DNA from 3 places in the Variovorax durovernensis genome. Region 2 is predicted to be linked to each of the others. Evidence: predicted binding sites of a transcription regulator. Region 2 holds the regulator's gene; each other region holds the start of a gene.
What was found. The regulator LexA, encoded in region 2, represses DNA repair genes until DNA is damaged. The targets are predictions, from matches to a motif close to ACTGTATNNNNATACAGT.
Positions count from the first base shown of each region.

Region 1 (4,206 bases), 1.5 Mb from region 2:
CGGCGATTCGCCGGTGGTGCCGACCACGCCGAGGCAGTCGGTGCCTTCTTCGATGTGCCAGTCAATGAGCCGCCGCAGGGCGGGGTAATCGACACTGCCGTCGTCGTGCATCGGCGTGACGAGCGCGACGATGCTGCCTGTCAGTTGCTCCAAGGGGAATCTCTTTGTCGGTGGACGAAAGCGCCGATTCTACTTACTCCGGGGCCGGCGGAAACACGCCCCCCGACCCCCTCAGTTTCCCTTAAGGAGGTGGCGGGGCGGCTGGCCGGGGGCGTTCCCGGCCTCGCGGACGGCGGCAATGCGCTGGACAAAGCGGGCCGGCTCGGGCTCGAAACCGTCTTCGTAGGCCACCACGCGCAGTCCGGTGCAGGCGGCGAGCAGCTCGCCGGGCTGCAGCAGGAAATCGGGCCGCGAGGGCTTGCCCACGGTCTCGTTGCCCGCGGCGAAGGTCTCGTAGAGCAGCAAGCCGCCCGGCGCCACTGCGGCCACGATGTCGGCCATGCGCGGCCGCCAGAGGTAGTGCGTGACGACCACCGCGCCGAAGACCTGGCCGGCAAACGGCCACGGGCCCGATTCGATGTCGGCCTCGACCACGCTGCCGAAGGCGCCTGCCGCCGCCACGGCTTCGGGCGAACGGTCGACGCCCGTCACGGCGTGGCCGCGCCCGGCGAACCAGCGCATGTGCCGCCCGGAGCCGCAGGCCACGTCGAGCACCGTGGCACCGGGCGCCAGCAGGTGCGACCAGCGGACGATCCACTCGGAAGGCGCGCCCGTGCCGTGCGCCGTTGCTGCAACTGTCATGGCGGATCGGAGGAGAAGAGAGGAAGCGTCAGAAGCAGGACCAGATCTGGTCCACCAGCGTCACGAGGAAGTCCGGATGCACGTACATCGCGAACACGCCGCCCAGCACTGCCAGCGCGGCGGCGAGCCAGCCGGCGTGGACGATGTGGTGGCGCATCCGTGGTGTCATGGCGCTCTTTATACGCAATCAGCCCGCCGCGCCCAACGGCCGGGGCGCCCGCGCGATGGCGTTTTCCTTCACCGGCAGGTTGATCAGCGCCGCGAACACGCCCAGCGCAATGGCGATGTACCAGACGACGTCGTAGCTGCCCGTGGTGTCGTACAGGTAGCCGCCCAGCCACACGCCCAGGAACGAGCCGACCTGGTGGCTCAGGAACACGAAGCCGCTGAGCATCGACAGATGCGCCACCCCGAAGATGCCCGCCACGATGGCGTTGGTCGCGGGCACGGTGGACAGCCACAGGAAGCCCATGGCCGCCGAGAACACATACACGCTCATCGGCGAAATGGGCGCCAGCAGGAACAGCGCGATCGACACCGCCCGCGCGAAATAGATCGCCGCCAGGATCTTGCGCTTGGCCAGCGTCTGCCCCAGCAGCCCGACCGTGTAGGTGCCGAACACGTTGAACAGCCCGATCAGCGCCAGCGCATAGCCCGCCACGTCGGCCGGCAGGCTCTTGTCGCGCAGGTAGGTCGGCATGTGGATGCCGATGAACGCCAGCTGGAAGCCGCAGACGAAGTACCCCGCCATCAGCAGCCCGAAACTGGGATAGCGGAAAGCCTCGCCCACGGCCTGCAGCACCGACTGGTCGCGGTGGCCGGCCAGGGCTTCGGTCTTGGGCTCGCGCAGGCCGAAGGCCAGCGGAATGATGACCAGAACCAGCACCGCCACCACGGCCAGCGCCGTCTGCCAGCCCAGGTGGCCGATCAGCCAGCCCTCGACAGGCGCCATCAGGAACTGCCCGAACGAGCCGGCCGCCGCCGCCACGCCCATGGCCCAGGAGCGCCGCTCCGCCGGAATCTGCCGCCCGATCACGCCGTAGATCACCGCATAGGTCGAGCCCGCCTGCGCGGCGCCGATCAGCACGCCAGCGCTCAGCGTGAACAGCAGCGGCGTCGGCGAATGCGCCATGCCGAACAGCCCCAGCGCATAGAACACCGAGCCAGCAATCAGCACCCTGAACGCGCCGAAGCGGTCGGCCAGCATGCCCGCGAACACGCCGAAGATGCCCCACGACAGGTTCTGCACCGCCAGCGCGAACGAAAAGGTGCCGCGGCTCCAGTCCTGCGCCTGCGTGATGGGCTGCAGCCAGAGGCCGAAGCCGTGGCGGATGCCCATGGAAAGCGTGACGATCATCGCCCCGCAGAAGAGGACTTGCTTGATCGAAAGAGTGCGGGCTGGCGTTTGCATGATGGCGTCGAATGTAGCGACCTGGCTGCTTTGGCAGGCGCCCCGATGGCCAAAGCCATTGATGATTTATCGGCGCCGTTTCGATGCGCGCTGGGCATCAAAGCGTCTCCTGTATGGGTATCCAGTTGTTTGGCGGCGACTGACTACAATCCGCCCCCATGGCGACTCCCCCCAAGACTCCCCCCAATTCTTCGTCCGCGTCTTCCGGCTACTCGGAAGGCTCCATCCGCGTGCTCAAGGGCCTGGAGCCCGTCAAGCAGCGCCCGGGCATGTACACCCGCACCGACAACCCGCTGCACATCATTCAGGAAGTGATCGACAACGCCGCCGACGAGGCGCTGGCGGGCCACGGCAAGAAGATCAAGGTCACGCTGCATGCCGACGGCTCGGTCAGCATTGAGGACGACGGCCGCGGCATTCCCTTCGGCCTGCACCCCGAAGAAAAAGCGCCCGTGGTCGAGCTGGTCTACACCCGGCTGCATGCCGGCGGCAAGTTCGACAAGGGCTCGGGCGGCGCCTACAGCTTCTCGGGCGGCCTGCACGGTGTGGGCGTGTCGGTGACCAACGCGCTGTCCAAGCGGCTCGAAGTGTCGACCCACCGCGAGGGCTCGGTCGCAAAGCTGGCCTTCAGCGGCGGCGACGTGATCGAACAGCTCGAGGTGCGCAAACTCGAGGCCGGCGAACGCAAGCAGGGCACCACCGTGCGCGCCTGGCCAGACGCCAAGTACTTCGAGACCTCCGCGCTGCCCATGGGCGAACTCACGCACCTGCTGCGCAGCAAGGCCGTGCTTATGCCCGGCGTGAGCGTCACGCTCACGAACGAAAAGACCAAGGAAAGCCAGCAGTGGCTCTACAAGGGCGGCCTGAGCGACTACCTGATGCAGACGCTCAACGGCGACCCCGTCATTCCGCTGTTCGAAGGCGGCGGCCATGCCGACAAGAACGCCGACAACTTCGCCGAAGGCGAGGGCGCCGACTGGTGCGTGGCCTTCACCGAAGACGGCCAGCCGGTGCGCGAGAGCTACGTCAACCTGATTCCCACCAGCGCCGGCGGCACGCATGAAAGCGGCCTGCGCGACGGCCTGTTCACCGCTGTGAAGGGCTTCATCGAGCTGCATTCGCTGCTGCCCAAGGGCGTGAAGCTGCTGCCAGAAGACGTGTTCGCGCGCGCCTCCTACGTGCTCAGCGCCAAGGTGCTCGACCCCCAGTTCCAGGGCCAGATCAAGGAACGCCTGAACTCGCGCGATGCCGTGCGCCTGGTGTCGAGCTTCGTGCGGCCCGCGCTCGAGCTGTGGCTCAACCAGCACGTCGACTACGGCAAGAAGCTGGCCGAGCTCGCCATCAAGGCCGCGCAGACGCGCCAGCGCGCCGGCCAGAAGGTCGAGAAGCGCAAGGGCTCCGGCGTGGCCGTGCTGCCCGGCAAGCTCACCGACTGCGAAAGCAAGGACATCAGCCACAACGAAGTCTTCCTGGTCGAGGGCGACTCCGCCGGCGGCAGCGCCAAGATGGGCCGCGACAAGGAAAGCCAGGCCATCCTGCCGCTGCGCGGCAAGGTGCTCAACACCTGGGAAGTGGAGCGCGACCGCCTCTTCGCCAACACCGAAATCCACGACATCTCGGTGGCCGTGGGCGTCGACCCCCATGGGCCCAACGACACGCCCGACATGAGCGGCCTGCGCTACGGAAAGATCTGCATCCTGAGCGATGCCGACGTGGACGGCTCGCACATCCAGGTGCTGCTGCTCACGCTGTTCTTCCGCCATTTCCCCAAGCTCATCGAAGCCGGCCACGTGTATGTCGCAAAGCCGCCATTGTTCCGGGTGGATGCCCCCGCGCGCGGCAAGAAACCGGCCTCCAAGGTCTACGCGCTGGACGAGGGCGAACTGACCGCCACCCTCGACAAACTGCGTAAAGACGGTGTGCGCGAAGGCGCCTGGAGCATCAGCCGCTTCAAGGGACTGGGCGAAATGAGCGCGGAACAATTGTGGGAAACC
Region 1 covers NZ_CDRNCW010000001.1:2,496,292-2,500,497, forward strand. Annotated here, with positions in the region: gene dapA (4-hydroxy-tetrahydrodipicolinate synthase) at 1-153, opposite strand, end outside; gene ACWV14_RS12000 (class I SAM-dependent methyltransferase) at 232-801, opposite strand; gene ACWV14_RS12005 (hypothetical protein) at 830-970, opposite strand; gene ACWV14_RS12010 (MFS transporter) at 989-2,212, opposite strand; gene ACWV14_RS12015 (DNA topoisomerase IV subunit B) at 2,371-4,206, shown strand, end outside.
Region 1: the regulator LexA is predicted to act here: its motif matches at 2,321-2,338, upstream of ACWV14_RS12015 (DNA topoisomerase IV subunit B).

Region 2 (4,206 bases):
GGCGTCAAGCTCGACTACGTGCTCGAAATCGACGTGCCCTTCGGCGACATCATCGAGCGCATGAGCGGCCGCCGCTCGCACCCGGCTTCGGGCCGCACTTACCACGTCAAGTTCAACCCGCCCAAGGTGGAAGGCAAGGACGACGTCACCGGTGAAGACCTGATCCAGCGCGAGGACGACAAGGAAGAAACCGTGCGCAAGCGGCTCGACGTGTACAGCCAGCAGACGCGTCCGCTGGTCGACTACTACTCGGCCTGGGCCAAGACCGATCCGGCCGCTGCGCCGAAGTACCGCGCCATCAAGGGCGTGGGCACGGTCGATGAAATCACCCAGCGCGCACTCGCAGCGCTGAGCAGCTGATTGCCGGCCGCCCTCCGACAGGGCGGCCACCACCTCACCCGAGCAACTCGAGCATCAGCGCGATACGCGCCTTCACCGGCGTGAGCGTGCCCGCGTCCCGCAGCCGGTCATCGGCTTTCGGCAGGATGCGCCCATTCATGCAGCGCGTCGCACGAACCACCGTCACGCCCGCCTCCTGCGCCTTCAGCGCGGCCGCTTCGAGCCCGTGATGCAGCGTGCCGTTGCCCGTGGCGGCCAGCACCAGTCCACGGACCGGTTCGGCGTTGCCGGGTTGCAGCAGTGCCTCGACGACAGCACCGCTCGCACCGGCATGGCTCATGACGATCTCCACGCGAGGCCACCGAACGGGAGCCGCCTCGAAGATCTTCGAGGCCGGCAGCGCCCCGCCCTCGGGCCACGCCCTCACACGGCGGACCTCGCCCTCTTCCACATAGCCCACCGGGCCCGCGTCGCCAGATGCGAAGGCGTCGAGCCTGTAGGTATGCACCTTCTGGACATCGGCGCCACTGTGGATCGCGCCGGCGCACACCACGGTCACCCCCTTCGCACCGGCTGCCAGAGCCACGCCGATGGCGTCACGCACGTTCTGCGGACCATCGGGCGACAGCGCGCTCGCCGGCCGCATGGCGCAAGTCAGCACCACGGGCTTCGCGGACGCCAGCGCCGAATGCAGGAAGAAGGCCGTCTCCTCCAGCGTGTCGGTGCCGTGCGTGATCACAACGCCCGCCACGTCGGGCTCGGCCAACCAGTGTGCGCAACGCTGCGCGAGCTTTTGCCAAGTCTCGAACGACATGTCCTTGCTGTCCAGTTGCGCGACCTGCTCTGCCACCAGCGTCACGCCCTGGGGTGCCTCGATGCCGCCCAGAAGGTCGGCCACGCCCACCTGACCGGCCGTGTAGCCGATGTTGTCGCCGCTGCTGGCAGCCTTGCCGGCGATGGTGCCGCCGGTGCCCAGCACGACCACGCGGCGCAGTTCAGGCGAAGGGAAATCAGGCATGGCTTGTCAACTTTTTAAAACTGGTTAAAAATACAGGTACTGGATATCTAGCCAGTGCCGCAAGGAACCACATATGCAGTTCGCCGTGAAGCTTACAGCCCGCCAGCAGCAGATCCTGGACTTGATCCAGAGCGCCATCGCCCGCACCGGAGCGCCACCCACGCGCGCCGAAATCGCCAATGAACTCGGGTTCAAGTCGGCCAACGCGGCCGAAGAGCACCTGCAGGCCTTGGCCCGCAAGGGTGTCATCGAACTCGTCAGCGGCACCTCGCGCGGCATCCGCCTCAAGGGCGACGCCCTGCGGTCGCTGAACGAAACGCGTCACCGCGAAGGCGGCCAGTTCTCGCTCTCGCTGCCCGGCATGGCGCAACTGGCGCTGCCGCTCATCGGCCGCGTCGCTGCAGGCTCCCCCATCTTGGCGCAGGAGCACGTCGACCAGACCTACTACGTCGAGAACACGCTGTTCCAGCGCCAGCCCGACTACCTGCTCAAGGTGCGCGGCATGTCCATGCGAGACGCCGGCATCATGGACGGCGACCTGCTCGCCGTGCAAGCCACCAAGGAAGCGCGCAACGGCCAGATCGTGGTTGCGCGCCTGGGCGACGAAGTCACCGTCAAGCGCCTGAAGCGCAACAAGCAGGTCATCGAGCTGCACGCAGAGAACCCCGACTACCCGACCATCATCGTCCAGCCCGGCGAGCCTTTCGAGATTGAAGGCCTCGCGGTGGGCCTCATTCGCAACACCATGCTGATGTAGGCCTGCGGGCCTGCTGGCAGCAGCACTCATCCGGCCGCAACAGGTGGCGGGCGTATGGCGCGAAGTCGCCATCACCCTGTCGCGGCCGTTTCAAGAAATCCTGCCTGTGTTCAACCTCATACTTTTTTGGAGTTCACATGGGAATCGCCCTCCTCGCCATTGCTGATTTCTGGATGCCGCTGCAATCGCTCGCCAGCCGTTTGATCCCGGCGCGCCGCCCTCATCGCCACGCCTCGCTCGATCACAGCGAGACTTCCGCCGGCCTGCGCTACGTTGCGGTGCGTCCGTCGTGCGGCGCGACACCCCCTGCGGCTGAAGCCGCCCCGACCGTGCGCCCGCTGCGCGTGGTACGCGTGGTAGACGGAAAGGGCCAGCAGCGCAGCAGCAACCGTGTCTTGATTTCCGGCCGAATGGACGACGTGTGCGCGGAGCTTGACCGGCTGGCGGCTCTCGAAGCGGCCGAAACCATGATCGCCGCACACCGCTCCACACGCCTGCACTGAGGCCCGGCACCCCTGGGAGAGCCCGTCGGCAGTGGGTATCCAAACGTTCGGGGGTGCGACATCCCAATGCTGCGAGGCACAATGGCACGCCATGAATATTGTGATCCTCGACGACTATCAGGACGCCGTGCGCAAATTGCGCTGCGCCGCCAAGCTGGACGCGTACGCAGCCAAGGTCTATACCAACACGGTCAAGGGCATCGGGCAACTCTCGGTTCGCCTCAAGGACGCCGACGTGATCGTGCTGATTCGCGAGCGAACACAGATCTCCCGGCAGCTCATCGAGAAGCTGCCCAAGCTCAAGCTCATCTCGCAGACCGGTCGTGTCGCGGGCCACATCGATGTGGCAGCCTGCACCGAGCGCGGCATCGCCGTGGCGGAAGGCTCCGGCTCTCCCCAGGCACCTGCCGAGCTCACATGGGCGCTCATCATGGCCGCCATGCGCCGGCTGCCGCAGTACATCAGCAACCTCAAGCACGGGGCTTGGCAGCAGTCAGGGCTCAAGTCGGCCTCGATGCCGCCCAACTTCGGGCTGGGCTCGGTGCTCAAGGGCAAGACGCTCTGCATCTGGGGCTACGGCCGCATCGGCCAGCTGGTCGCGCGCTACGGGCAGGCCTTTGGAATGCAGGTCGTGATCTGGGGGCGTGAAGCCAGCTGCGCCAAGGCCCGTTCCGACGGCTTCCAGGTGGCGCAGAACCGCCATGAGTTCTTTGCAGCCGCCGACGTGCTCTCCGTCCACCTGCGGCTCAATGAGGAAACCAATGGCCTCATCACGCTCGAAGACCTCTCGCGCATGAAGCCGACGGCGCTGTTCGTCAACACCTCGCGCGCCGAGCTGGTCGAGGCAGACGCGCTGCTCGCGGCGCTCAACCGTGGCCGTCCCGGGCTGGCCGCCATCGACGTGTTCGAGAGCGAGCCGCCGCTGCAGGGCCATGCGCTGCTGCGGCTGGAGAACTGCATCTGCACCCCGCACATCGGCTACGTCGAGCAGGAAAGCTACGAGAGCTACTTCGGCCAGGCCTTCGACAACGTCGTGAGCTACATCAACGGCAATCCCACGAACATCGTGAATCCCGGCGCGCTGCAGGTTCGCCGGTGAGCCGGCCTGCGCCCAAGGGTGCGCTCTGGGCGCTGCTGGCCGGCAACTTCGTGATCGGCACGGGCGTGATGGTCGTGCCCGGCACGCTCAATGAAATCAGCGCCTCCCTGGCCGTTTCGGTCGCGACCGCCGGCCAGTTGATCACTGCAGCGGCAGCGGTGATGTGCATCGGCGCGCCGCTGCTGGCCGCCGCCGTCGCGGGCTGGGACCGCCGCCAGCTGCTCGCCCTTACCCTGCTCTGGTACGCGGCGGGCCACGCTCTTGCGGCGCTCATGCCCAGCTTCGGCGCGCTGCTGCCGGTGCGCATGCTCACGGTGATAGCCCCCGCCATCTTCACGCCCCAGGCGGCGGCCTGCGCCGGCATGCTGGTACCGCCCGAGCAACGCGGGCGCGCCGTCACCTTCGTTTTCCTTGGCTGGTCAATGGCCTCGGTGCTGGGCCTGCCTATCGGCGCGCTGATCGGCGGGCATCTGGGCTGGCGCATGGCCTT
Region 2 covers NZ_CDRNCW010000001.1:3,946,456-3,950,661, forward strand. Annotated here, with positions in the region: gene adk (adenylate kinase) at 1-360, shown strand, start outside; gene ACWV14_RS18760 (asparaginase) at 395-1,357, opposite strand; gene lexA (transcriptional repressor LexA) at 1,431-2,114, shown strand; gene ACWV14_RS18770 (hypothetical protein) at 2,252-2,617, shown strand; gene ACWV14_RS18775 (D-2-hydroxyacid dehydrogenase family protein) at 2,709-3,716, shown strand; gene ACWV14_RS18780 (MFS transporter) at 3,713-4,206, shown strand, end outside.

Region 3 (4,206 bases), 1.9 Mb from region 2:
TGTGCCAGTAGCGGGTCGGCATCTCGCGGCGCATCATCGCGAGCTTCAGGCGCGCGGGGTTGAAGATGTTCTCGTAGTAGACCAGCCAGAGCTGCTCGCCGGCGTCCGGCGGCGGCTTCTCGCGCCGGTCGGCACCCTCGCGGAAAGTCAGCGCCTGCCCGTCCCACGCCACACAGCGCTCGGGCGTGAGGATGGCCCAGTTCATCTGCGCGAAGCGGCGCGCGAAGAACGGCGCATTGGCTTCCACGATGCGGTGGTCGGGCTCGAACCATGCCACGTGGCGCTCGCCCTGCTCGCCTTCCACGCGCGTGAAGCGCACGAAGGCGCGCATCTTGTGGATGTCGCGGTGCACGGCCTTGGCCATCTGCCGGGCCTGCAGCATGTCGGCGTCGAGCGGGTCGTGCCGCAGGGACGGTTCGTGCACCAGGCGCCAGAGCAGCCGGTACATGAGCGCCAGGCGGCCGGCGTCGCGGTGCAGGATCACGTCGGCACACAGGGCGAGGAACGACGCGGGCACCGGCTGGCGCGCGGCACCGGCCGGCGGCGGCGAAAGCGTGGGCTCGAACAGGCCGCCGGCGGGCTCGTCCGCGAACAGGTCGGCGCCGCCGTCGCCCTGCGCGCCGTCGCTCCATTCGACATGGTCGGGCGGCACGCCTTTCGCCAGCAGTTGGCGCGCCTCGCGGCGGAAGGCGTCGAGGTCGACCGGGTTCCCGAGCCGTACGCGCATGGCGGCTTGCCTCCAGCTCAGAACAGCGCCGCCTGCGCCGGCCGCGCCGCAGGAGCTGCGGCGGCCATGGCTCCCGCCGCCGGCCGGTACCCGTCGGCCACCACGAAGGGCAGCACCTTGCGCGAGGGCACGTGCAGCCGGCGCAGATCGTCGGCGCGCACCCTGCGCACGCGGCGCGCCTGCAGCAGGCGCTCGACCGCCTTCACCCCCAGGCCAGGCACGCGCAGCAGCATTTCGCGCGGGGCGTGGTTCAGGTCGACGGGGAAACGCTCGGCATGCGCCAGCGCCCAGGCCAGCTTGGGGTCGACGTCAAGCCGCAGCAGGCCGTCGGGCGCGGCCACGATCTCCTGGTGCTCGAAGCCGTAGAAACGCATGAGCCAGTCGGCCTGGTAGAGCCGGTGCTCGCGCATCAGCGGCGGCGCCACCAGCGGCAGCGCGCGGGCCGCATCGGGAATGGGACTGAAGGCCGAGTAATACACGCGCTTGAGCTTGTAGGCGCCGTACAGCGTGGCGCTCGACGCGAGGATGTGGCGGTCGTCGGTGGCGTCGGCGCCCACGATCATCTGCGTGCTCTGGCCCGCGGGCGCGAAGGGCGGCGGCCTGGCGGCGGCAGGGGCCGCGCCGGGCAGCGCGCGGATCGGCACCACGCGACGGGCTTCCTCGCGCGTGTCGTCGATGCGCAGGCGCAGCCGCGCCATGGAGCGGCGGATGGCGCTTTCGTTCTTCTCGGGCGCCAGCGCCTGCAGGCCCTCGGTGGTCGGCATCTCGACGTTGATACTGAGCCGGTCGGCATAGCGGCCGGCACGCGCCAGCAGTTCGTCGCTGGCGTCGGGAATGGTCTTCAGGTGGATGTAGCCGCGAAAGTCGTGCTCCTCGCGCAGCACGCGCGCCACCTCGACCACCTGCTCCATGGTGTGGTCGGGCGACTTGATGATGCCGCTCGACAGGAACAGGCCCTCGATGCAATTGCGCCGATAGAAGTCGAGCGTGAGCTGCACCACCTCTTCGACGCGAAAGCGCGCACGCGGCACATTGCTCGACGCGCGGTTGACGCAATAAAGGCAGTCGTACTGGCAGTGGTTGGTGAGCAGCACCTTCAGCAGCGAGATGCAGCGGCCGTCGGGCGCGTAGCTGTGGCAGATGCCCGCGCCCTCGGTGGAGCCGATGCCGCGGCCGCCCACCGAGTCGCGCGGCTGCGAGCCGCTGGATGCGCAGGAAGCGTCGTACTTGGCGGCGTCGGCAAGGATGGCGAGTTTGCGATGGATGTCCACGGGAGTCCTCGGAATTACTGTATGAATATACAGTTCTCAGCCATTCCATCGGCTGCGATTTGTAAGCGGGCCGCTCGCGTCGATGCAGCGTTGCGCCTCCTTCAAACCTTGGCTACCCTCGCTGCCAGATGACCGACGACCCCACAGCACCCGCCCCCACCCTCACGCCGATTTCCACCACGCTTGCCGACGACCGCATGGCGGCCAAGTTCACCGCACCGAACGGCGCCCCCGCCTTCGCCGTGCGCTGGCAAGACGGCGTGTACGCCTACATCAACCAGTGCCCCCACGCGGGCGGACCGCTCGACTTCGAAGGGCAGATCATCGAAAGCTCGGGCCGCTTCCTGATGTGCGCGCGTCATGGCGCGATCTTCGAGCCCGACACCGGCCAGTGCGTCGGCGGCCCATGCCGCGGCGCGCGGCTCACGCCGCTGGCGGTGCACGAGAAGGCCGACGGCAGCATATGGCCGGGCCACGCCGGATAAAGACAACCCTCAAGGAGAACGATATGCGCAAGAACACCAGGTTTCACCCCCTCGCCCTGTCGGTCACGGCCCTCGCCTTCGCCGGGCTCATGGCAGGCTGCACCGGCATGTCGCCCGGCACCGGCAAGGCCTTCACGGGCATGAAAGTCACGTCAAGCGCCTTTGCCGACAACGGCGTCATCCCGGCCGAGCATGCCGGCGCGGGCGAGTGCGGCGGCAAGAACATCTCGCCGCCGGTGGCCTGGAGCAACCTGCCGGCCAAGACCCGGTCGGTCGCGGTGCTGGTGTTCGACCCCGACGGCGCCGCCGGCCTGGGCGTGTCGCACTGGGTGGCCTACAACATCGCGGCCGAGCGCGGCGAGCTCAAGGCGGGCGAAGGCCAGGCGGGCTCGAACTTCAACTTCACCATGGGCCCGAACGTGGCCGGTGCGCCGGCCTACCGCGGCATGTGCCCGCCGGTAGGCGACCGGCCGCACCACTACGTGCTGACCGTGGTAGCCACCGATCTGGCGCCGGGCAGCCTGCCCGCCGGCCTCGCACGCGACGCGCTGCTGGCCGCGCTCAAGGGCCATGCACTGGGCGGACAGAGCGTGGTGGGCCTCTACAGCCGCTAATCCCTTCACCCTGCCGGGTAATAATTCAGCTCCCGATCTGCCGGCGGCCCGTCAGCAATGGCTGCAGCCGCTTTTCCGAAAGCCCATCGATGGCCCTGACCGCCGCCGCGTCCGACGTTTCCCCGTCATCCGAACTCGACGCCATGTTCGACCTGGCGCCCGTCTCCCTCTGGATCGAAGACTACAGCGGCCTCAAGCGCAAGCTCGACGGCTGGCGCGCCGAAGGCGTGACCGACCTGGTAGCGTTCCTGTCGGAAGACCCGGGCCGCGTGAGCGAATGCATGGCGCTGCTGAAGGTGCTGCGGGTCAACCAGCACACCCTGAAGCTCTTCGCCGCCGACAGCCAGCAGACCCTGCTCGGCTCGCTCGACCGCGTGTTCCGCGGCGACATGTCGGCCACCGTGGTGCATGAGCTCGACCAGCTGTGGCGCGGCCAGCTCACCTTCGAGAGCGAGACGGTCAACTACGCCCTCGACGGCCGGCGGCTCGACGTGCGCGTGCGCGCCCGCGTGCTGCCCGGCCACGAAGCCACCTGGGAGCGCGTGCTGGTCTCGCTCGACGACGTGACCGAGCGCGTGGCCGCGCAGCGCCTGCGCGACGAAAGCGCCGCCTACGCACGCAGCCTGTTCGAGCGCTCGCCGGTGTCGCTGTGGGTGGAAGACTTCAGCGCCGTGCGCGCGCTGCTGCAAAGCATCCGCGCGCGCGGCATCACCGACTTCGCCACCTTCATCAAGGTGCACCCCGAGTTCGTGACGCGCTGCATGCAGGAGATCCGCGTCGTCGACGTGAACCGCGAAACGCTGCGCATGTTCGGCGCGCCCGACCTGCAGACCCTGCTGGGCAGCCTCTCGCGCATCTTCCGCGACGAGATGCGCGAATCCTTCGCCGAGCAGCTGCAGGACCTGTGGAACAACAAGACCGTGCAGCACCGCGAGGTGCTCAACTACTCGCTGTCGGGCGAGGTGCTGAACATCCACATGCAGTTCGCGGTGCAGGACGACCGGCTCGACACCTGGGACCTGGTGCTGGTGTCGCTGGTCGACATCACCGCGCGCAAGAAGGCCGAGGCCTACCTCGAATACCTCGGCAAGCACGACGTGCTCACGCAG
Region 3 covers NZ_CDRNCW010000001.1:5,858,604-5,862,809, forward strand. Annotated here, with positions in the region: gene ACWV14_RS27770 (UdgX family uracil-DNA binding protein) at 1-727, opposite strand, end outside; gene ACWV14_RS27775 (putative DNA modification/repair radical SAM protein) at 745-1,998, opposite strand; gene ACWV14_RS27780 (Rieske (2Fe-2S) protein) at 2,127-2,483, shown strand; gene ACWV14_RS27785 (YbhB/YbcL family Raf kinase inhibitor-like protein) at 2,507-3,097, shown strand; gene ACWV14_RS27790 (sensor domain-containing diguanylate cyclase) at 3,187-4,206, shown strand, end outside.
Region 3: the regulator LexA is predicted to act here: its motif matches at 2,015-2,032, upstream of ACWV14_RS27775 (putative DNA modification/repair radical SAM protein).